4 regions of the Exiguobacterium sp. Helios genome follow, and region 3 is predicted to be linked to each of the others. Evidence: riboswitches for the same ligand, from Rfam matches in the RefSeq annotation. Region 3 holds a riboswitch; each other region holds the start of a gene.
What was found. A riboswitch is a leader RNA that binds a small molecule or an ion and turns the genes downstream of it on or off. The one in region 3 is predicted to bind S-adenosylmethionine.
Positions count from the first base shown of each region.

Region 1: linked by a shared signal. The riboswitch ahead of HNY42_RS14450 (methionine ABC transporter ATP-binding protein) and the one ahead of HNY42_RS15270 (methionine ABC transporter ATP-binding protein) in region 3 are both predicted to bind S-adenosylmethionine.
Region 2: linked by a shared signal. The riboswitch ahead of msrA (peptide-methionine (S)-S-oxide reductase MsrA) and the one ahead of HNY42_RS15270 (methionine ABC transporter ATP-binding protein) in region 3 are both predicted to bind S-adenosylmethionine.
Region 4: linked by a shared signal. The riboswitch ahead of HNY42_RS00985 (amino acid permease) and the one ahead of HNY42_RS15270 (methionine ABC transporter ATP-binding protein) in region 3 are both predicted to bind S-adenosylmethionine.

Region 1 is NZ_CP053557.1:2,783,033-2,788,875, reverse strand. Features, by position in the region: gene HNY42_RS14460 (MetQ/NlpA family ABC transporter substrate-binding protein) at 1-678, opposite strand, end outside; gene HNY42_RS14455 (methionine ABC transporter permease) at 713-1,378, opposite strand; gene HNY42_RS14450 (methionine ABC transporter ATP-binding protein) at 1,368-2,381, opposite strand; SAM riboswitch class I at 2,465-2,568, opposite strand; gene HNY42_RS14445 (aminotransferase class I/II-fold pyridoxal phosphate-dependent enzyme) at 2,631-3,818, opposite strand; gene HNY42_RS14440 (alpha-glucosidase) at 3,982-5,592, shown strand; gene HNY42_RS14435 (MBL fold metallo-hydrolase) at 5,694-5,843, opposite strand, start outside.
Region 2 is NZ_CP053557.1:664,801-670,643, forward strand. Features, by position in the region: gene HNY42_RS03505 (gamma carbonic anhydrase family protein) at 32-550, opposite strand; gene HNY42_RS03510 (NAD(P)H-dependent flavin oxidoreductase) at 633-1,568, shown strand; gene HNY42_RS03515 (DMT family transporter) at 1,696-2,124, shown strand; gene HNY42_RS03520 (DMT family transporter) at 2,141-2,620, shown strand; gene msrA (peptide-methionine (S)-S-oxide reductase MsrA) at 2,720-3,250, opposite strand; SAM riboswitch class I at 3,355-3,458, opposite strand; gene HNY42_RS03530 (M20 metallopeptidase family protein) at 3,530-4,702, opposite strand; gene HNY42_RS03535 (putative quinol monooxygenase) at 4,780-5,073, shown strand; gene HNY42_RS03540 (SH3 domain-containing C40 family peptidase) at 5,128-5,843, opposite strand, start outside.
Region 3 is NZ_CP053557.1:2,963,571-2,969,413, reverse strand. Features, by position in the region: gene HNY42_RS15285 (DedA family protein) at 1-247, opposite strand, end outside; gene HNY42_RS15280 (thymidine kinase) at 425-1,045, shown strand; gene HNY42_RS15275 (alpha/beta hydrolase) at 1,113-1,871, opposite strand; SAM riboswitch class I at 1,934-2,037, opposite strand; SAM riboswitch class I at 2,287-2,390, shown strand; gene HNY42_RS15270 (methionine ABC transporter ATP-binding protein) at 2,477-3,508, shown strand; gene HNY42_RS15265 (methionine ABC transporter permease) at 3,498-4,148, shown strand; gene HNY42_RS15260 (MetQ/NlpA family ABC transporter substrate-binding protein) at 4,182-5,003, shown strand; gene HNY42_RS15255 (M20 family metallopeptidase) at 5,030-5,843, shown strand, end outside.
Region 4 is NZ_CP053557.1:183,573-189,415, forward strand. Features, by position in the region: gene mmuM (homocysteine S-methyltransferase) at 90-1,022, opposite strand; gene HNY42_RS00985 (amino acid permease) at 997-2,397, opposite strand; SAM riboswitch class I at 2,482-2,583, opposite strand; gene HNY42_RS00990 (polysaccharide pyruvyl transferase family protein) at 2,693-4,111, opposite strand; gene HNY42_RS00995 (ketopantoate reductase family protein) at 4,311-5,219, opposite strand; gene HNY42_RS01000 (GntR family transcriptional regulator) at 5,406-5,843, shown strand, end outside.

The sequences.
Region 1 (5,843 bases), 180 kb from region 3:
CCGGTACTGCTCGTCCATTTTTTCGAGTGCCAGTGCATCCAGTAAATCAAACTTCGCGGCTAACGCAAAGTTTCCCGGAACGGCAGAAATATCGACACTGTCAATGGCACGCGGCAGTTGGGCAGCTTCGAGCGGTTTGATGACCAGTTTCTTCGGATTTTTGACGATATCTTTTTCGGAGACTGTCAGTGGATCCACGTCGGCTTTCAGTTCAATCCAACCTTGGTCAGCGAGCAGGTTCAGTGCCCGGGCCTGGTTCGTTGGATCGTTTGGTGTCGCGACTTCAGCTCCCGTCTTGACGTCATCCAGCGATTTATAGGATTTGCTGTATAAACCCATCGGCGCCGTTGGGACAGTAATCAGTCCTTTAAGGTCGAGGTTCTTTTCCTTCGCAAATGTCTTCAGGTAGATCGAGTGTTGGAACAAGTTGGCGTCGATGTCGCCACTGCCAAGTGCGATGTTCGGTTGAATATAATCCCCGAACTCGACGATTTCGACGTCGTAGCCTTTCTTTTCAAGCCCGGGTTGGATCGCTTCTTTGACCATGTCGCTGTAAGGTCCGCTCGTTGCCCCGATCTTGATCGATTTGTTGTCTTCTTTGGCGCTGCTGTCGCCGCAACCGGCAAGAATACCGGCTCCGAGTAGTCCTGTTGCTAAAAAGGCATAACGTTTTTTCATATTCATTCTCTCCCTTACGATTCTCTATTTTTGGTTAACGCTTATCAGCACGACGGGCCAGAACATTGCCGAGCCCTTGAATACTTTGAACAATGATAACGAGGACGACGATCGTCACAATCATGACGACATTGTCGTACCGGTAATAGCCGAAGCGGATGGCCAGGTCACCGACGCCGCCACCACCGACGATACCGGCCATGGCGGAAAATCCGATCAGACTGATGGTCGTCAAAGTGACGGCTTGAATGATGCCGGGAAGGGCTTCCGGTAAGAGTGCACTGATGATGATCCGAAACGGTGTCGCACCACAGGCTTCTGCTGCTTCGATTAATCCCGGTGGAATCTCACGGAGCGATGTCTCGACCAGTCGGGCGAGAAACGGAATGGCGGCGACACTCAGGCTGACGGAAGCAGCAGTCGGTCCAATTGTATTATCGAGTAACAGTTGTGTCAGCGGAATCAACGCGACGAGCAGGATGATGAACGGTAACGAACGGACCATATTAACGAAAAAGTCCAAGATGCTGCGAACGACGACGTTTTGGAAAAATAGTCCCCGGTCCGTGATGAACAGTAAGATCCCGAGTGGAATCCCGATGATGAGGGCGAAGCCGAGTGAGATTCCGACCATCAAAGCCGTTTCCGCTAACGCTTTCGCAAGATCCGGTAACATGGTTTCAATCCGTTCAAGCCACATCCTGGATCACCTCAAGCGTGTGAAGTTGTTCTTCGAGCCACGTCAAGGAGCGGTTCACGTGAAGGGTCGGACCGGTCAAACTGACAATCAGCACTCCGAAAGCGACGTTCTGGATATAGTCGACCTTACCGTGGAGGATGCTGACGGAAATATCAAACTGTTTAATTGCTTCCGATAACGTACTTTCACCGGTCTTTTCACCTGTGAATTGCAGGCGGATAATTTTTCCCGGTGTCGTTCGCAAGATCCGTTCCGGTAACTCGATCTGGAGTGCCGTATCGACATAATGTTTCGTGACATCATGTGCCGGCTGACTGAACAGGTCGTATGTACGGGCGACTTCAACGACTTCACCTTGCGCCATGACGGCAACCCGGTGACAAATCTGTTTGACGACATCGATTTCATGGGTAATGAGAATGATCGTCAGGCCAAGCCGTTCATTCAAGTCTTTCAGCAGTTCGAGAATTTGCAGCGTCGTGACCGGATCAAGAGCGGACGTCGCTTCGTCACATAACAGGACACTCGGATTATTCGCAAGGGCGCGGGCAATCCCGACCCGTTGCTTTTGACCGCCGCTGAGCTGACTCGGGAAATTCGTCTCGAAGCCTTCGAGTCCGACCAGGGAGACGAGCTCTTTGATCCGTTGCGGGAAGTCAGTCCGTTTGACGCCGGCAGCCTTTAAGGCGAAGGCGATATTATCGGCGACGTTCCGGGATTGAATCAATTGGAAGTGTTGAAAGATCATCCCGATGTTCAAACGCAGTTCACGTAAGCTGCCTTTGGAGAGGCCGGACAGATTAGTGCCCGATACTTTAACCGTTCCTTGTGTCGGTGTCTCCAGTCCGTTGATCAGACGGAGCAGGGTGCTTTTTCCGGCACCGGATTCACCGATGATGCCAAAGATTTCACCTTGCTGAATCGTTAAATTGACGTCACGTAAGGCAAAAATGGGTGTCCGGTCACGAACGAACCGTTTAGTGATCCCTTTAAATTCAATCATCTGTCGTTTCCTCCCTATACAAAAAAATCGCCTTTTTCCAGTTAAGAGCAACCAGAAAAAAGCGACGAAGTGTAAGATTTCGTAACTTATCTCTCAGAATGAAACATTCTGTAGGATGTGGCACCGTTCCTTAAAGGTGGTTGCCGGACGTCGTTGGGCCTAATCCCTCGGTCGCTCTCGATAAGTAGATATGCTGTTGGGACTTACTGTAACGGAAATCATTCCCATTTGTCAAACGTTTTTTCAGAATTATTCCGCAACGGTCTGGCGAAACAGATTCAATTGACCAATCCGTTCAGCTGCTTCGACGAGTCGTTCGGCGTCAGCAATCAGGCTGATCCGGACGTAACCTTCCCCGTATTCGCCGAAGAAATGTCCCGGTGTAACGGCGACATGCGCTTCGTCGAGCAGGTGATCGGTAAAGCTTTGGGACGTGTAGCCGGACGGGACCGGCAACCAGACGAAGAACGAACCGCCCGGGATCGGTCCGTCCCAACTGATTTCCTGTAACTTGCCGAACAAGGCATCACGCCGCGCTTCATACAGAGCGCTCAGTTCGCGGACACACGTCTGATCGCTTGAAAGAGCGACGGTTGCTGCCTGTTGAATCGGTGTGAAAGCACTGACGTATAAGTGTTCCTGGTACGTCTCGATACTTGCGATGACGGACGGATTCCCGATGGCGAAGGCGATTCGGAAACCGGACATGTTAAAACGTTTCGATAATGAAAACAGTTCGATTCCGACGTCTTTTGCGCCTTCCGTCTGGAGGAAACTGCGGGTCGGACCGTCGAAGCTGATTCCGCCGTAGGCGAGGTCGTGGACGACGCAAATGTCGTTCGCATCAGCGAAGGAAACCGTTTGCTCGAAGGCTTCCGCTGTTGCCGTCGCCCCGGTCGGATTGCTCGGGTAGTTGAGGAACAACATCCGGGCCCGTTCGACATCTGTCGTATCAAGTAACGTGTAGTCAGGTAAAAAAGCATTTTCCGCAAGGAGCGGCAATGTGATCGGGTAAGCTCCGGCAAGGGCGGCGCCGGATAAGTAATCCGGGTATCCGGGATCAGGAACAATGACACCTTCACCGGGATTGACGATCGTTTGCGGTAAAGCGACGATACCGGCTTTGCTGCCGAGCAAAATGGCGACTTCAGAGGCCGGATCGATGTTTACGCCAAACTCTGACTGATAAAAATCCGCGACAGCCTGTTTGAGGAAATCGTGTCCGCGAAATGGCGGGTACTGGAGGTTTGAAGCGTCATTGATTGCTTCTTTCAAGGCATCCAGAATATGTACGGGTGTCGTCTGATCCGGTGTTCCCTGACCAAGCGTGATGACGTCATGACCAGCAGCCTTGACGGCACCGATCCGCTGGGCGAGCTCGGCGAAGACCGGAGCGGGTAACCGATCAATCGCAATCGATGGGGCGAAATGTTTCATCTGTCTTCCTCCTTGTTGGGTATTGTCGTCAAGGATAACGAATTTTCAGAAAAAAGAAAAGAGTTTTTTAATAATTGCTGATAATTGGGAAAAAGAACCGATGGCTTTCGTGTTTTTGATACACTGAACTAGAATACGATTGAATCACAAAGGAGATGATGGGATGAATCGGGCCTGGTGGAAAGAAGCCGTTGTCTATCAAGTGTATTGGCGCAGTTTTAAAGATTCGAACGGAGACGGGATGGGCGATTTACGCGGAGTAATTGAAAAACTCGATTACATCGCTTCCCTTGGTGTCGATGTCATCTGGTTAAATCCCTGTTATACATCACCGGATGTCGATAACGGATACGACATTTCGGATTATTACTCGATTATGCCGAAGGCGGGAACGATGTCGGATCTGGAAGAACTGATTGCGTCCGCCCATGAACGGGGACTGAAACTGATTCTTGATTTGGTCGTCAATCATACGAGTGATCAACACACGTGGTTTAAAGAATCCCGCAGCAGTCGGACAAACGAGAAAGCCGATTGGTACATTTGGCGGGACGGGGTCAAAGGAACACCGCCGAACAATTGGCGGTCGTATTTTGCGCCGAGCCCTTGGACGTGGGATGAGACACGCCAGCAGTATTACTTCCATTCCTTTGCATCGGAGCAACCGGACTTGAACTGGGAACATCCTGCTGTCCGGCAGGCCGTATATACGATGATGCGGTGGTGGGCCGATAAAGGAATCGACGGCTTCAGGATGGATGTCATCAACCTGATCAAGAAACGGGCGACGTATGATGATGTCGCAGATCCTCTGAATTTATCCTACTTAGGGAACCAGCCGGGCATTCATGAATTCTTGCAGGAGATGCACCAGGAAGTACTGGCGGGAACCGATCTCTTTACCGTCGGTGAGATTCCGTTCGTCGGCCCGGAAGACGGGTTACTGTATGTCGGTGAGGAACGGAATGAGTTGCGGACGCTGTTTCACTTCGAAGTCGCGGATGACATGGAGACGATGGATTTACCGCGCTTCAAACAAATCCAGAAGCGCTGGTACGAAGCGCTTTATCCGAGCGGAGTCGCGTCACAGTTTTTGAATAACCATGACCACACCCGTCAGGTGACCCGGTTCGGAAGCGAACGGTATCGTGTCGAAAGTGCCAAGCTACTGGGCTTGATGCTCCACACGTTACCGGGCATCCCGTACATTTATCAGGGTGAAGAAATCGGCATGACCGGCATTCGTTTTTCTGATCCCGAGTCTTATCAGGACGTCGCATTTCGGAATCAATACGCCGAACGGATTGCCGCCGGCGAATCACCCGGAACCGTCCTGTCCTCGATGCAGTTGCGGGCGCGAGATAATTCACGGACACCGATGCAGTGGAATACCGGCAAAGCAGCCGGATTCACCGCAGCGACGCCATGGATGACGGTCAATCCGAACTACCGTGACATCAACGTCGAAACAGCGGAACAGGATCCGCATTCCGTGCTGGTGTTTTACCGGCAACTGATTGATTTACGGAAGACTCATCCGGTCATGGTTTACGGAGGTTATCGTGATTTGGCGATTCAGGATCCGTACCTGTATGTCTATGAACGGGTCCTGGGCGGAGTGGTTTGGCGGATCGTCTTGAACGTCCATGATGAACCGGTGACGACGACGTTTGGTTTACCGGAAGAACAGTTGATTCTGACGAATTATGAGACCGCGGACATCAATCGATTGGCACCGTACGAAGCCCGATTGTACCAATATGAGATGCCTTAACTGGCGGCGACGGTCAACAGAAAAAATCCGGACATCTTCTACTCTTCATTTCTAAATGAGGAGCAGGAAATGTCCGGATTTTTTTGAACCAGCTGATTTTTTTACGTATAGCCGTTGCGCTTTTTCGAGGATAAGAGCTGTTCGAACCGGTCGACTGCCTGGCGCATATCGAAGCTTGGTGCGACGACGAGCGGTCCGTGACCGACTGCCAGGACGTCCGGTGTCAATTCCGTCAACTGATGTGCCGATTG
Region 2 (5,843 bases), 740 kb from region 3:
AGAAGCGAGATGAGCGTTTTCGTGCCGACAATCAATTTTCAGCAAGCTGTTTGCGGAAGGCGTATCCTTTATCGACATACGAATCGATGGATTCCTGAATCATCTCAAGGTCTGCTGCCGTGAGTTCCCGCACGACCTTGCCCGGTGATCCGATGATGAGCGAACGAGGCGGGAATTTTTTGCCGGATGGGATTAAGGTGTTGGCACCGATGATACATTCTTCACCGATTTCAGCATGATCGAGAACAGTGGCCCCCATACCGACAATCGAGCGCCGACCGATTTTACAACCGTGCAAGATGGCATTGTGACCGACCGTCACTTCATCTTCGACGATGACCGGTGCACCCTCGTAGAGATGGATGGTCGCATTGTCCTGGATACTGCAACGTTTGCCGATCGTAATCGGTCCTTCATCGCCGCGCAGGACGGCATTGAACCAAATCGTCGATTCTTCGCCGACGGTCACGTCACCAATCAAAAAAGCACCGGGGGCGACAAACACATGTGTGGCTAGCTTTGGTGAAACATCGCGGTACGGAATATTCATAAGGACGCCTCTTTTCTAAAAATGAATTAAAATTCAGTCCTACTTAGTATACCATTCTTAACAACGGAAACGGAGGGAGACCATGTCTCGTCTATGTACCACATTACAGATTGATGTGCCGATCATTCAAGGGGGTATGGGGAATATCAGCCATGCCGAACTGACGGCGGCGGTCTCGAATGCCGGAGGTCTCGGAACGATTGGATGCGGAACGATGACGCCTGTCGAGGTCAAACAATTGATTGACGCGACACGAAGCTTGACGTCGCGTCCGTTTGCCTTGAATATCGCCATCCGGGTCTCACCTTATACCGAACAGTTGATTGAGTTAGCAATCGAGGAACGGATTCCGGTCGTGTCCTTGTCAGCCGGTAATCCGGCTCCTTTTTTATCGAAGTTACGGGAGGCGGGAATCCGGACGATTGGTGTCGTTGCTTCCGTCAAACAGGCAATTAAAGCCGAGCAGTCCGGAGTGGACATACTGGTAGCGGAAGGCGTCGAGGCGGCGGGAATCAATTCACCGCTCGAGTTGACGACGATGACCCTGATTCCGCAAATCACGGATCATGTCACGCTTCCTGTCCTTGCCGCGGGCGGCATCGGCGACGGACGTGGTCTTGCAGCAGCCTGGATGCTCGGAGCAGAAGGCGTGCAGCTCGGAACCCGGTTGATTGCGACACAGGAATCCCGTGTCCATGAGCACTATAAAAGACACCTCGTGCAGGCGGATGATCTCGGGACACGAATCATCGGCCGAGAAGTCGGACAAGTCCGGCGGGTATTGAACGGACCGTATGTCGATGCGTTGCAGCCGACATCACTCGCTGCCTTTCAGGAACAGACGAACGAATCGTTTCATATCAAAGGGGCACTCGAAGGCGACGAAACAGCAGGATACGTCAATGCCGGTCTCGTTTCCGGTTTGATTGATGATGTTCCGACCGTTGCGGAACTCTTTAACCGGATGATGGATGATGCTTTCGGACGAATCGAACGGACATACCGGGCACTCCAGTAACTCCAGTAACGTGAATATAAGCGCAGCTGACCGATCAGGTCGGCTTTTTTTGTGTTTCAGGACATTTGTCCTTTAAAAAGATGACAGAATAGGGTCTACTCGTAACTAGAGAAAAAGGAGGATGAAGATGCAAGGAATCGTGTTTGCCTTATTCAGTGGATTGTTTATTGCCTTACAAGGCATCTTTAATGCCCGGCTCGGTGACGCGGTTGGTCCATGGTTATCCGTAACCATCGTCCATTTCGTTGGTCTGATCGGATGTTTATTGATTTACGGCTTTGTTCGGGATCGTAAAATCGGCGGTTTTCGCACGTTACCGCTTATTTATGCGAGCGGCGGATTGCTCGGTGTTTTAGTCGTCGTTACGGAACTGACGTCAATTCAATTACTCGGCATGACATGGGCAATGTCGCTGTTGCTCGTCGCACAGATTCTGTGTGCCTTTGTAATTGATTTGAACGGCTGGTTCGGAGTCATTAAAAAAAGCAGTAACAAAGGGCAGTGGATCGGAGTCGGTTTGATGTTGACCGGCGTCCTGATCTTTTCATTTACCTGAGTAGGAGGAGATAGAAATGGGATTAGGCATGTTTTGTGCCATCGTCGCAGGGATGATGATCAGTTTACAAACTGTTTTGAACGCACGGATGAGTCATGTCTTTGGTGCCTGGGCGACGACGACGTTAGTCTTTTTGGTCGGTCTGATTGGTTCGTTGCTTGCCTTGGTTTTCTTTCGGGGCGGGGAGGTCGCAGCGCTTACGGAGGTCGAACCGCTTTATCTATTTGGCGGTTTCGTCGGTGTCGGTGTCGTATTTTGTGTCATGCGGGGTATTCAACTGCTCGGTCCGTCCATCGCGATTTCCGTCGTCCTGATTTCGCAACTCAGTTTTGCGTTGTGTGTCGACGTTTTTGGCTGGTTTGGTTTACCAAAAGTCGATTTATCGTTTGGGCAGATCATCGGCCTGGCCGTCATGCTGAGCGGCATTTTCGTCTTAAAACGGTATCAGGTCGTGGACGAGTCAAATCAAACAGATGAAATCAAAGCGATTTCTTAAAAACATCGTCAACCACTCAAAAGAGATCACGGCTTTCACGCGACTTTTACAGTAAAGTGCGTGAAAGGGTGATCTCTTTTAAAAGACGCTTCGTTTAAATCAGACGGATACTTCTTCTTTCCAGGCGACGTCGATAAAGGCATCACGGCCGGAGGCTTTCCGGTCTTTTTTGTAGTGGGCCGGATTTTTTTTATGGAAGTCCTGATGGTATTCTTCCGCCGGATAGAAAGCAGCTGCCGGTTCGATCCGTGTAACGATCGGTTGTTTGAAACGGTTTGTTGCAGCCAGCGCATCACGTGACGCAATCGCTGCAAGGCGTTGTTCTTCCGTATGGTAAAAAATCGCCGGGGCATACTGTGTACCACGGTCCTGGAATTGTCCGCCGGCATCGGTCGGATCCGTTTGCGGCCAATACAGTTCGAGTAACCGTTCGTATGAGAACAGTGCCGGGTCAAATGTAATCTCGACGACTTCGGAATGTCCGGTCGTTCCGGTTTTGACCTGCTCATATGTCGGATTGTCGACGTGTCCTCCTGTATAACCGGACACGATACTGTGAATCCCCGGTAATTCCTCAAATGGTGTCACCATGCACCAGAAACATCCTCCTGCAAATGTTGCTTTTTCCATGTCATCTCTCCCTTTCTCCTGGCCTCTTGAGCCGTAATGCTCTCATTTCTGACAGCGAGAAAACGAAAACGACTCCTTTGCTTGGTTGCAAAAGGAGTCGCCGCTTTTTATCAACCAAAGCTTTCGCTTTGCTGGTCGTAGCACCTTGCTGTGCGCAGGTTGCTGGGACGTCATCGATCCAGATCTCTCGGTCCACTCTTGATAAGTGTTATATGAAGTTGATGTAAGTTCGTTATCATTGGGATGATAATACCATTCATAAAAGTGGAAAGTCAATTCTTATGTTTGCAGGGCACGAAGAACTGTCGCCCCTAACGTTTTCGCCCCGATCAGTAAAGCCCGCTCATCGATTTCGTACTTCGGATGGTGTTGCGGATAAATCGTGCGTCCATCTGTTTTCGCGGAGCCGGTAAAGAAATAACTGCCCGGAACCTGTTCCAGGTAATAGGCAAAATCATCGGCTGCCATCATCGGTTTCATTTCACGGACCTGTGCTTCCGGCAAAAAACCGGCCGCTTCCCGGACGAGCTTCGTTTCATCCGGATGATTCCAAAGGGACGGGTAACCTGTCGTGAAATCAATGGAATAATCAGCGCCGATTCCGGTGCAGGTCGTCCGTGCGACGAGATCCACCTGTTGGCGCAACTGATGCCGGAGTTGTTCGTTGAACGTCCGGATTTCTCCGACAATCCGGGCTTCGCCGGTCACGATGTTCGGTGCGGTTCCGGCATGAAATGAACCGATTGCAACGATGGCCGGCTCAAACGGATCAACGCGCCGGCTGACGAGGTGCTGAAGATTACAGACAAGCTGTGCACCGGCGACAAGTGCGTCCTGCGTCCGGTGTGGCGCTTGGGCATGACCGCCTTGACCATGAACAACGATTTCAAATTCATCGATCGCACATAATGTATGCCCGCTGTGATAACCGATCGTTCCGACCGGAAGATCATTTTCGAGGTGTGTGCCGAAAATCGCATCGACACCGTCGAGACAGCCGTCCTCAATCATTTGAATCGCACCACCCGGAAATACTTCTTCACCGTGTTGGTGGATAAAGACGACAGTACCTGTTAATTCATCCCGGATGGCTTGAAAAGCAGCGGCGAGTCCAAGGACAATCGCCGTGTGTCCGTCGTGTCCGCAAGCATGCATGACACCGGGACGGATTGAGCGGAACGATAATTCCGTTTCTTCCTGGAGCGGTAACGCATCAAAATCGGCCCGGACCGCAATTGTTTTTCCGGGACGGGTGCCGGTCAGTGTCGCGACGATTCCGCTGCCACCGACGTTCGCACGGTAAGGAATACCGAGTGCATCATAAAACGCAGAAATTTTAGCAGGCGTCCGGACTTCCTGGAACGATAATTCCGGATGGCGGTGAAAGTCACGGCGTAAACGAATCATCTCTGATTCATACTCAGTTAAGTAGGTGAATAAATTTTCTTGCATCGAAATCATCCTTTTCGGTATGTCTTGAGTAAAAACGGGTACAGATAGAAGTAATCAATTAGAGGAGGAATCAACATATGGGTGAAATCATTGTCAATGCCGTTCTTACAGTCAAAGCAGGATTAGCTGATCAAGTCTTTCCGATTCTAAGTACAGTCTACAAAGCAGCGCAAAACGAGCCGGGCTGCCTACGTTATACGTTACATCAATCGATTGAAAATGAACATCAGTTCATGCTCTATGAAGTCTACCAAGACGAAGCAGCACTTGAGGCTCATATTGCATCGGACCACTATAAAGCATACCGCGAACAAATTGAGTTGTATCTTGAGGATCGTCAAGTGACAAAGTATGTCGAGATGACATTCTAAATCAATGAAAGAAGGGCGTATGGATCCGGAAGGGTCCATACGCCTCTTTTTGTGTTACATCGATTTGAAGCCAAGAAAGTGTTCCCGCCAACGCGGTTCATAGATCGAGTTGATTTGCAGCTGTGAGCCACCCGCATGAATGAAATATTCATTGTCGAGCATGATGCCGATATGCGATGGTCCATCCGTATACGTATTTTCGAAAAAGACGATATCCGATCGTTTCCCGCTACTGATTGTCGTCCGCCGGTTCGTAAAGAAAGCCCCGTACCAGTAACCACTGACGTTCGTCCGGCCGCCGTACTTTCCGGCTTCGTTCGTTGCATAGTGAATCAGTCCCGAACAATCAAAACCGCCGTTGGCTGCCGTTTGAGAACCCCACGTATACGGCGTTCCCAAGTGTTTCGCGGCTGCTTGGATTAACTTTTCACCACGCGATGTATTCTTCTGTGCGATCCGTGCATCCGTCTTGACGGTGACAGCGCTGACCGGCAGATAAACAGGTGACCAGCCGGACTGAATGACATAAAAATTGCCGACCCGATACCGGGGATAGACGCGTTTTCCCTGTTCAATCAATCCGGCACTTTTCGGACTGACGGGTGTTGCAAAATAAGACGTCGTTGTTTTGACTGTGTAGATTTTTTGACGGTTGATTGCTTGTTGGGCGTAACGCATATCCGGTTTCGTCGTCCCGATGTATGGATTGATGATGTAACCGGTCGTTCCGTTCGGTAGGCGAACCTTCCAAAAGTCATCGTCAATCGCCT
Region 3 (5,843 bases):
GCAACGGCATTCCAAGTTTCAGACCGAGCACATAGCTGATTGTCATTCCGATACAACTGCCGGCATAGGCAGCAAAAATTGTTCCGACGAGCGGCAAATCACCATGATGCATCCAGAATCCTGACATGACGAGTAACGTCTCGTCTGGAACCGGAAGACCGACGATTCCACCGGCCAGAAGAATTGCGAGTCCGAACGCTCCATATTGATGGAGGACTTCATGTAATATGTGATGAATCGGAGTCACCTTCCTTCAAAGAAACTTCTCTTTCAGTGTACAGGAAATACATACCAGTTGAAATGAGAAGATGAAGAAAGTGGCGAATTTGGCAAGGGTTTTTGATTTTTAGAAGTCAATCCTTTTTCTCAATTTAGATTCGGGCTATACTCGTTAAAGTGACTAATTTAGAGGACGGTGTTTACGATGATGCATGTGATCAATCAATATGGTTGGATTGAAGTGATTTGCGGAAGTATGTTTTCCGGTAAGTCAGAAGAACTGATCCGTCGTGTCAGACGGGCACAGTATGGAAAGTTACCGGTTCAAGTGTTCAAGCCGGCAATCGATGACCGGTATCATGAAGAGCATGTCGTGTCGCATATCGGCAACTCGGTCATTGCGATTCCGATGGCGACGAGCCGTGATGTCTATGCAGCAGTGGCGGAAGAGACGCAAATCGTCGCGATTGACGAAGTTCAATTTTTTGACGATGAGATTGTCGCAGTCATCGAAGCACTGGCTCAGGATGGCAAACGCGTTATTTGTGCGGGACTCGATCAGGATTTTCGGGCCGAGCCATTCGGCAAGATGCCTGAATTACTGGCACGTGCGGAATTCGTGACGAAATTACAGGCGATTTGTCTGTCGTGTGGAGATCCGGCGTCACGGACACAACGATTGATTGACGGGAAGCCGGCAAACTACAATGATCCAATCATTCTCGTCGGGGCGTCTGAATCCTATGAACCGCGTTGCCGTCATTGTCATCAAGTTCCGGGCAAACCGCAACCGTTACAGGAATGGAAAAAACAACAGCAAAATTGAGAATAGACGATTTGAAAAAGTGAACGATTCTTTGGCCTCACGGCCGGGAATCGTTCACTTTTTTTTATCAACCAGTTCGTGTCAACCGGCTGAACTGTTCGATGAATTGTAAGGTCTCACGGACAATCGTCTTTTGATCATGGTCAAGCGTCGCGACATGGTACGAGTCGAGCAGACAATAACTGCGTTTATCTGTTGCCCCAATCGTCCGGTACAAATAATCGGAACAGGCCGGCGGGACGACGTGATCCTCAGCAGAATATAAAATAAGTGTCGGAATTTGAATCGTCGCTAAGTGTAGTCGCGTGTCATCAATGAGTCGTAACAGTTCTGAAGCACAAACTGCGGGGACAAGATCATAGATGATTTCAAAAGCGGTCTGCTTGATATCAGGGGTGCTTTCCGGCAGATAGACCGGACAATCGGTGAAGGATAAGGCTTCGTAAGCAGGGACGGACAAGGCGGCATTGATCGTGATGATTCCTGCAATCGGGAGACCTTCAGCGGCAAGTGACAGGGCAAGTGTCGCCCCCATCGATTGTCCGACGATGAAGATCGATTCGCACCGTCTGGCTAACTGTTCGAAGCCGTCACGCAAGCTCTGTTTCCAGTCATCTGCCGTCGTCGCTTCGAATTCCAGGACATCGGTCCCATGACCGTGCAGGCGAGGGGCATAGACGGAGAAACCTTGTTCTGCGAACTGTTCTCCTACAGCCCGAACGCTTTGCGGCGTTGCGTTAAAACCATGACAGAGCAAAATGCCGACGGATCCGCGTCCTAAGGAAAAGGCTTCCGCACCCGGTATAACAGGATAAACCATACTCATCATCTCGTCCTCCATTTCAAAAATAAAAACCCGTTTGGCTTTGGACGCAAACGAGTTTCTCGTGTGTATCATCCAAAGCAACCGCTTTGCTGGTCGGAGCACCTTGCATAACAGCAGGTTGCCGTGGAGTCCTAGAGCCAGGTCTCTCGTCCACTCTTGATATATCGTATAGGAATTGTCGGATTAATCATTGAGAAGATGATAGCATTGGCGGAAATGAATTGTCAAACTCTCTTGAACAGGCGTCAAAATTCAAACAACGATCCAGTTTGTCCCGGGAAAAAAATCGATATGGGTCATATGGTTTATTTTTGAAAATATGGTTGACCTTTAAAAGATCTTTCTGTAGTGTAAAAATTAGTTTTACGACATAAGTTCAACCGGCAACAACACACATACGAATTTCATACCGCAACACTTATCCAGAGAGGTGGAGGGACTGGCCCTACGAAACCTCGGCAACAGACTCATTATGAGCACTGTGCCAATTCCATCAGACAATTGTCTGAGAGATGAGTCGAGTGGATTCTGCCATTGTGCGGATCCAGGTCTCTTCTTGTTTCTTAAGAAGAGACCTTTTTTGTATTTTAAAGGGGGAACAAGTGGTGATTACATTCAAAAATGTAAAAAAAATCTATGAAACAAAGGAACAATCGATTGCTGCGCTGAACGGGGTCGATCTCGAAATCCGAAAGGGAGAAATCTTCGGTGTCATCGGTTTCAGTGGAGCCGGTAAAAGTTCCTTATTACGATGCGTCAACCTGCTTGAACGGCCGACATCGGGCAGTGTGACGGTCGATGGCCAAGATTTGACGGCGCTCTCGGCGAAACAGTTACGGGAAGCCAAACAACACATCGGGATGATTTTTCAGCACTTCAATCTGCTGGATTCGAATACGGTTTTTGCGAACGTCGCAAAACCCCTTGTCTTAAAGGGCGTCAAAAAAGACGAGGTCCATCGGCGGGTCAATGAACTGCTGGATTTCGTCGACTTGGCGGATAAGGCCGATCATTACCCGGATCAGTTATCGGGCGGACAGAAACAACGGGTCGGGATTGCCCGGGCACTTGCCACCCAGCCGTCCGTCCTGTTGTGTGACGAAGCAACCTCGGCGCTTGATCCGCAGACGACACAACACATATTACGCCTGCTGAAACAAATCAATCAGGAATACGGCATCACGATCTTACTGATTACCCATGAGATGGGTGTCATCCGTGAAATTTGTGACCGGGTCGCCGTCATCGAAGCCGGCAAGTTGATTGAATCGGGTACCGTATTCGACGTCTTTTCGAACCCCCAGACGGCGACGGCAAAAAACTTCGTCCGTTCCGTCATGCAGGATGAGATTCCGGCGTCAGTTCAAAAAGTCATCGATCAACGGGATACCGGGCACCATATCTACAAAATCAACTTCCTCGGGGCAGGGACCGGACAACCGCTTTTATCGCAAGTCGCGAAACGGTTTGATGTCGACCTCAACATCCTGCACGGCAGCATCACGGAACTGCAAAACATTCCGTTTGGCAGTCTGCTTGTTGAACTGATCGGTGATGCGGCGGAAATCAAACGGGCACTGCATTACATCGATCAATCGGATGTCGTCGTCGAGGAGGTGCTCGCAGATGCTGGTTAACTATACGGATATTTGGACCGCTTTTTTGCAAACGATGACGATGGTCGGACTGTCGTTACTCTTTTCGACATTGATTGGTTTACCGCTCGGCATCCTGCTTGTCGTGACACGAAAAGGAGCATTGCTCGAACAAATCCCCTTCTTCAATGTCTTAAGCAGTATTGTCAACATCTTCCGGTCCGTTCCGTTCATTATTTTGCTCGTCGCGATCATTCCGTTGACCCGCTTGATTGTCGGATCGTCGATCGGGACGCAGGCAGCGATCGTTCCGCTCGTCTTTTATGCGGCACCGTACATCGCCCGCCTGATTGAAAGTTCATTGCTCGAAGTCGACACCGGTGTCTTGGAGGCGGCAGAAGCGATGGGGGCGACACCGCTGCAGACGATTTTCCGTTTCCTCTTGCCGGAAGCCCTCAGCTCGCTTGTCCTGAACCTGACGATTGCGACAATCGGCTTGATCGGGGCATCGGCAATGGCCGGGGCAATCGGCGGCGGGGGACTGGGTGACTTGGCGATCACGTACGGCTATCAACGGTTTGATACGACCGTCATGATCATCACGGTCGGGATTCTCGTCATTTTGGTTCAAGGGTTACAGACAACAGGCAACCTGTTGGCACGAAAAATTCGGAGACACTAAAAAAACATAGAACAGATAAGGGAGAGATGGATGATGAAAAAAGGATTAGCGATTGGTGCAGCATTGACGACGGTATTGTTTGCGGGATGTGCCGCTTCCGGAGAAGAAGATCAAAAGACGGTGAAACTTGGCGTCAGCGGTTCTGACACCCAAGTTTGGGAATACGTCGCGAAAAAAGCGAAGAAAGAAGGCATCACGATTGAGCTCGTTAAGTTCTCCGACTATGTTCAACCGAATCTCGCACTCGCGGAAGGAGAGATTGATGCGAACTCCTTCCAGACCGTCTCTTACTTTAACGCCTTCAAAAAAGAACATAAGTTAAAACTGTCGCCGATTGCGACTACGGTCATCGCGCCGATGGGAATTTATTCGGATAAGATCAAGGACGTCAAAGACATTCCGGTCGGTGGAAAGATTGCCGTCCCGAATGAAGCGACGAACATGGGGCGGGCATTGCTCCTGTTGCAGGAAGCAGGCCTGATCAAGCTGCCGGACGACTTTGACGGCAACGGATCCGTCGATAAGATCGTCGAGAATCCGAAAAAACTGAAGATTGTCCCGGTCGTCGCCGGACAGACACCACGCGTCCTACCGGATGTCTCCGCCTCAATCATCAATAACGGAATCGCTGTCGATGCCGGCTTTAATCCGATCAAAGATTCGATTCTCCATGAAAACGAGACGGCGAAACCGTACATCAACATCATCGCGACCCGGACAGAAGACAAAGACAAAAAGACGTTGAAAAAAATCGCTTCCCTTTACCAGCAGGACGATGTCGCTGCCTTCATCAAAAAAGAGTACAAAGGAAGCACGATTCCGACGTTCGTCCCACTTAGCGAGATTGGCGAATAACAAAAACCAAAAGGAGCGTGACCCAAATGACAATTCAGACGAGACGGCAAAACCTGACACAAACGATTGAACAGGATATTGAGCAAAAACGGGAGTCGTATCTTGAGACGAGCCATCGGATTCATGCGACACCGGAAATCGGCAATGAAGAATATTTTGCGTCGCGTCATCATGCGGAACGCCTGACAGCCGAAGGGTTTACAGTCGAACTTGGTGTGGCCGGACACGAGACAGCGTTTCTCGCCCGGAAGGTCTCGGATAAACCGGGAGCAACGATCGCTTTTCTAGCTGAATATGATGCCTTGCCGGGAATCGGTCACGCATGCGGACACAACATCATCGGCACGACAAGTGTCGCAGCAGCGATTGCCGTCAGTCAAGTTCTGGATGAAGTCGGCGGCAGTGTCGTCGTCCTCGGGACACCGGCGGAAGAAGGCGGACCAAACGGGAGTGCGAAAGGGAGTTTCGTCAAACACAATCTGCTGACGGGCATCGATGCGGCCTTAATGGTCCATCCGTCCGGACAGACCCGGATTACCGGTTCTTCGCTCGCCGTTGATCCGCTCGATTTTGCCTTTACCGGTAAACCGGCCCATGCGGCAGCTTCGCCGGAAGAAGGGATCAATGCCCTGGATGCCGTCATTCAGTTGTTTAACGGAATCAATGCGTTACGGCAACAGTTGCCGAGTGACATCCGGATTCACGGAATCATTACCGATGGTGGAGATGCGCCGAACATCATTCCGGAGTATGCCAAAGCCCGCTTCTTCATCCGGGCGACGACACGCGAACGGCTGAATGCGGTGACGGCAAAAGTCAAAGCCGTTGCCGAAGGGGCAG
Region 4 (5,843 bases), 260 kb from region 3:
GTTTCTGAAAATACGAAATATCAGTCTAAAAAGAGGACGGATGCAAAATTCCGCTCTCTTTTTTTGTCCTTATTAGACATGACTTCCGGTTAACCGATTGTCACCTTCTGTTGAATCCGCTCAATCTGCTCGGGTGTCGTACGGCAACATCCGCCGATCAACCGGGCACCTGCGGCATACCATTCCGGAGCAATGTCTTCGAAAGCCGTACACACTGCTTCACCGGACCAGGTCTTACTGACCGGATCATACTGCTCACCGGAATTCGGATAGACGATAATCGGTACATCGGTCAGTTGTTTTAATGTCGTGATGAACTCTGTCGCAATCGATGCCGGAAAACAGTTCGCGCCGATTGCCGCCAGTTGCGGGTGCTCCCCTAATGCCTTGATACACTCACTCAACGGTGTTCCTTCACTGATGTGTGTTGCGTCACGCAGGGAAAAGGCAAGCCAGGCCGACTGATCCGGAAATTCTTCGAGCAGCCGGAACAGCACTTCGGCTTCCTGCAAGGAGGGAATCGTCTCAAATGCCAACACGTCCGCACCTGCCGCGATTAACGCTTCCAGACGAGGACGGTGGAAAGCTTCAAGTTGCGCATCGTCGACTCCGTAATGACCGATGTATTCGGATCCGTCCGAAAGATAGGCACCGTAAGGACCAATCGATCCCGCAATCAAAGCGTGATCCGCTGCCGGTCCGGTTTCCGCACGCGCCTGCTGTGCCAGATAGACCGTTTGTTTCATCAGTTCAATCGCTTCCTCTTCTTTAATCCCCCGGCTGCTGAAGCCGGCGACACTCGCTTGGTAGCTGGACGTGATGGCACAATCCGCCCCGATTTTAAAATAATCCGCATGGACGCGGTGAATCTGTTCCGGTTCTTCAAGCAGTACCCGGGCCGACCAAAGCGGATCATCGAGATTTCTCCCATGGCGTTCAAGTTCCGTCGCCAGTGCTCCGTCCAATAAAATATAGGGTTTTTCTTTTAACAGTTGTTCAACTGGATTGTTGTTCTTTGACATCTTCCACACTCCGTTTCCATGATGTTTTTGTCAGATGATGAACGATGTAACAGACCGCGATAAACGGAACCCCGAAATAGAGGGCGACCCGTTGCGTCGGATCAAAGGCGATTCCGATCAATGAAGCCAAACACATTAAAAACGACAGAATCGGTACAAACGGATACCAGGGCGTCCGGTAAACCAAATCGTTTAGATCATGCCCCTCTTGCAGATAGCGCTTGCGGAACATGAACTGTGAGGCGCTGATACTCATCCAGACAACGACGACTGCCAGTCCCGAGATCGAGACAAGCGCAATGTAGACGGAACCCGGTGCATAGACGCTGGAGAACAGGGCAAGCAGACCACCGAGCATACTGAAGAGAACGGCACGTATCGGCACTCCGCTCGCATTTAATTTAGAAAAGTACGGCGTAATCATCCGTTGATCGGATAAAGACCAGAGCATCCGTGATGCGGCATACAGACCCGAGTTCGCTGCTGACAAAATCGCGGTCAGGATGACGAAGTTCATGATGTCTGCTGCAAACGGAAGACCGATCCGTTCAAACACAGCAACGAATGGACTTTCAAGCACTCCTTTTGAATCATTTGGTAACAGAATCGCAAGAACAATGATCGTCCCGACAAAAAATAAGACGAGCCGGAAGACTGTTGTTCGAATGGCGAGAGGAACCGTCCGTTTCGGATCGACCGCCTCACCTGCTGCAATCCCGATTAACTCTGTTCCGGAATAGGCAAAGTTAACGGCAAGCATCGTCATCAAGATCGCGAACGCTCCGTTCGGAAACAGGCCCCCCTCCGTCAACGGAGCGAGAAGCGGTGCTTGTGAGCCGTCCGCGAGGGGCAAGAATCCGACGATTGCTGCTGTTCCTAAGACGATGAACACTAAAATCGTCAGCACCTTGACGGCAGAAAACCAAAATTCAACTTCCGCGAACAAGCGGACCGTCAAGACATTGATGCCTAAAATCATGACGACGAATAAAGCACTGAACAGCCAGACCGGAACATCCGGAAACCAGCGTTGCATCAATAAACCGGCTGCCGTAAATTCCGAACCGAGCGCGACCGTCCAAGTCAGCCAGTAAAGCCAGGCGACGGTATAGCCTGTTCCGGATCCAATATATTTCGTCGCGTAGCTGTGAAAGGCACCCGTCTCCGGCATATGTACCGCCAGCTCCCCTAGACAAAGCATTACCAGATAAACCGCCAGCGCTCCGACCAGGTAAGATAAAATCGTGCCGACCCGACCGGCCTGCTCGAGCGTATAGCCTGTACTTAAAAATAATCCGGTCCCGATGACACCGCCGAGTGACAACATGACGATATGCCGGGATTCCATTTTCCGCCGAAACGTTCCTTCTTTCATTGCTCCTCCACACTCCTCTTTTTCTCGTTAAACTAAAAAAAAACGCACCCACATGCATGGGTGCGTCGGTCGACAATCAAAGGAAGCTTATCGATCGGGTACAACACCCGCAGGAATTAGCACAGTATCTTTCGACCTGTTGCTGAGGCTTCAAAGGGCCAGTCCCTCCACCTCTCTGGATAAGAATGTAATTTTTCATAACAGTACCAACCCTGTTTTGAATTGTCAACACAATTCAGAATTTATCATGTAAAAAAAAACGCCTTACACCAAAACGGTATAAGACGTCTGTCGCTTATTTCTTCGCAAACAAATCAGCTGTCTTCAATGCCATGCGAACCGCTTTCCGGTTCAATGTGCCTTGTTGATGCTTCATTTCTTTTGTTTGACTGTTCAACTTGCCTTGAAGTGATTTGATTTTCTTATCTTTTTCAGCCATTTTCGCTTTATCGCGTTTTTGAGCTGCCACGATTTTTTGTTCTTCTGCTGGGAAGTATGATTCAAAACGTGAAACAGCTTCTTCGATACTGATTCCTGTGATCGGTTTAACGACCGGAAGCAACTCTGCTTTGGCCATTTCACGATCAAACGGAACGTTCTCCGGATAGTTCGTTTCTTTGTAGATGTGTTCTAGATCATTTGTATTCAGGAATTCCACGAAGTTATCAAAGTTACGTGCTTGAACACGTGTCGGACTTTGGAAGTCAGCCGACTCAATCACATCCGACAAGCGTGTGCTGTCTGTGATGTCATTTGCCCAAATGTGTGTCAATTGGTGATAATCCGTTAATTCGCGCATCCGTGCATCTTTCGGAATCAGGATACTTGGCGTTCCGGCAAGTGTTGCCGTGATGTTACCGTGAAGACGTGCTCCGAAGCTGAAGTCAGCTTCTTTCAAGAAGTCGATCCATGTCTGCGCGTTTAAGAAGAAGCGGACACGGTCGTTCATGTAAGTCGGATCCGACATCTTGACCGGATAGTTCGTGACGGATAAGTCAGCAATCGGATGTGTTCCTGTGTACGTCAAACGCAACTCTTTCATCCATTGCGGGATGAAGTAGTGGTTCGGGTACTCTTCCATTCCGCGTGTGATGAAGTTAAGGACGTTTTGCGGTGCAAGACGTGACGAGTTGACACCGATCATTGAATCTTTTGTGATATTCGTTTCACGAATTTTCAAATCACGACCAAACGCATACATCGATGGGCAACCGATGACTTTGTGATCGATTCCTTCGCGGAAACCAAGACGCGTCAAATATTTTGATGTGATTTCGCCGCGAAGTCCAAGCATGCTTGAGCGCTCAAGAACTGCGCTGACAAACGCTTTAACGTCTTCATCAAATGAGAAACCGTCGTTTAAATTCGCTTCAAACGGTGCGCGTAAACCGACACCGATGACGACGACCGGAATCTTTAGTTTTTTAATCAATTTTGTATATTTACGAAGTGTCGGGACGAATTCTTTACGGAATGCATCAGCGAGTGGAATGACATATAAATCGAAGTTCGCATTGATTTCATCTGCACGCTCTTCTTCATAGTAGTAGTAATCCGGTGTGATCGTCGTGCCCTCTGTCATCAAGGTGCGGAAAATACTGTATTGATAAATCAGGTTTCCGACGTTCCCTCCGATTGAGTTATGCTTCATCAAATATTCTGCGTCGAACTGTTCAAACGGTGTCATACCCGCACGGATAATAATACGTTTCATGTAAAATAATTCCCCTCTCACTTCTGTTTTCATTTAAAAAATATAAAATATATTTTGCTTTTTTAACCATCTTGTCTTTTCAAGGATAGTTGAATGCAATTCAGCAAGTCAACGAATAGCTGAAAACTACACATTATTGTGGATTATGAAAAATATAGGCTCAATACAACCTAACGAATATTCCCTATATAACAACTAGTTAAACATCTTTTCTCGACATACGATAAATTTCGAGATTTGCATAAATCGCCGGCAACATCACTTGCGTCGCTTCATCTTTCGAAAGAAGTGTGCCGAACAAATGAGCTGACTCGACTTCATTACCTTTCTCCATGTCACGTTGTAAGGACGACTTCATCGTTTCATCCATTTGTGCGATCTGTTGCTGTTGGATCTGTTCAATCCCATCACTGAACACAGCACCTTGGCGTTCCATCGCTTCTTTGGCTTCCGTTGCCAGGCGGCGGATCATCATCATTCCTTCTTCCTGCGAACGAATCGGACCGATTGCTGAACGGAAAAGCGACGTCACACCGGAAAACGTCGTGATGAACAGATACTTATTCCACATATCGCTGGTAATCGAGTCCGAGTATTTAATCGGCGCTAGTGTCCCCTCTAGGTGCTGCTTCAGTTCTTCCAAACGGTCTGGCCGGGTTCCCGGTAACGGACCGAATAATAAATGATGGGACGGACTCGTCTGTACGATGTGTCCTTGTGCATCAAGCGTTGATTCGATGAAGCAGAGTCCGCCCAGTACACGTTCCGCTCCGAAGTGTTGCTCCAGTTGCTTTAAATGTGCCATTCCGTTTAGCAACGGCAAAATATATGTATCAGTTGCGACGAACGGTTTGATGTCCTCTAACACCTGCTCCAGATGATAAGCCTTGGTCGATAAAAGAATGACATCAAACGTTCCTTTTTCTCCGGTCCGGATCAGGCGCGGAGAATAGGTAATATCCCCATGAAGACTTTTGACATGAAGTCCTGCACACAATTCTTCAAACCGGCGTTCACGCACTAAAAATGTGACATCTTCCCCTTTTTCCGCCAACCGGGCTCCGAAATAACCTCCGACGGCTCCTGCACCGACTACTAAAATTTTCATTTATTTTATCCCTCCATCTGACTGATGTCTTACAATCTGTTCTACGCTTTCGTTCTCTAGCCTATCACATCGAAAAGCCGCAATTTTGATAAAGATGACAATTTAATTAAAGCGCTTGCATTTTAGTTTTCCTCGTTTATACTACTTGTATACAAGTATACTTATTCGACAAAGAGGGTGTTTTTTATGTCCGATCTTTTATACCCGATTAAATGGTTATCAAAAGCCTCCGCCGGTGATCGTGTCGCCCATGAACTGCGCATGCGGATCATTTCCGGCAAGATTGAGAGCGGTACCGTCTTATCTGAAAACAAATTAGCCGCTGATTTTTCCGTCAGCCGATCTCCTGTCCGGGATGCCCTGAAGGTGTTGGCGTCAGAACGCATCATCCGGCTGGAACGGATGGGCGCCGTTGTCGTCGGACTGTCCAAACAAGACATCCAGGAAATTTACGATGTCCGTCTTTTAATCGAGACGTTCGTCTTCGAGCGGATTGTTAAGATGAATCGTCAGGATTTGGTTCGGGAGCTAAGCAAGGTGCTTGAAATGATGAAGATTGCCGTCAAATACAAAGACGCAGATGAATTTTCATATCAGGATGTTCTGTTCCATGAAACAATCATC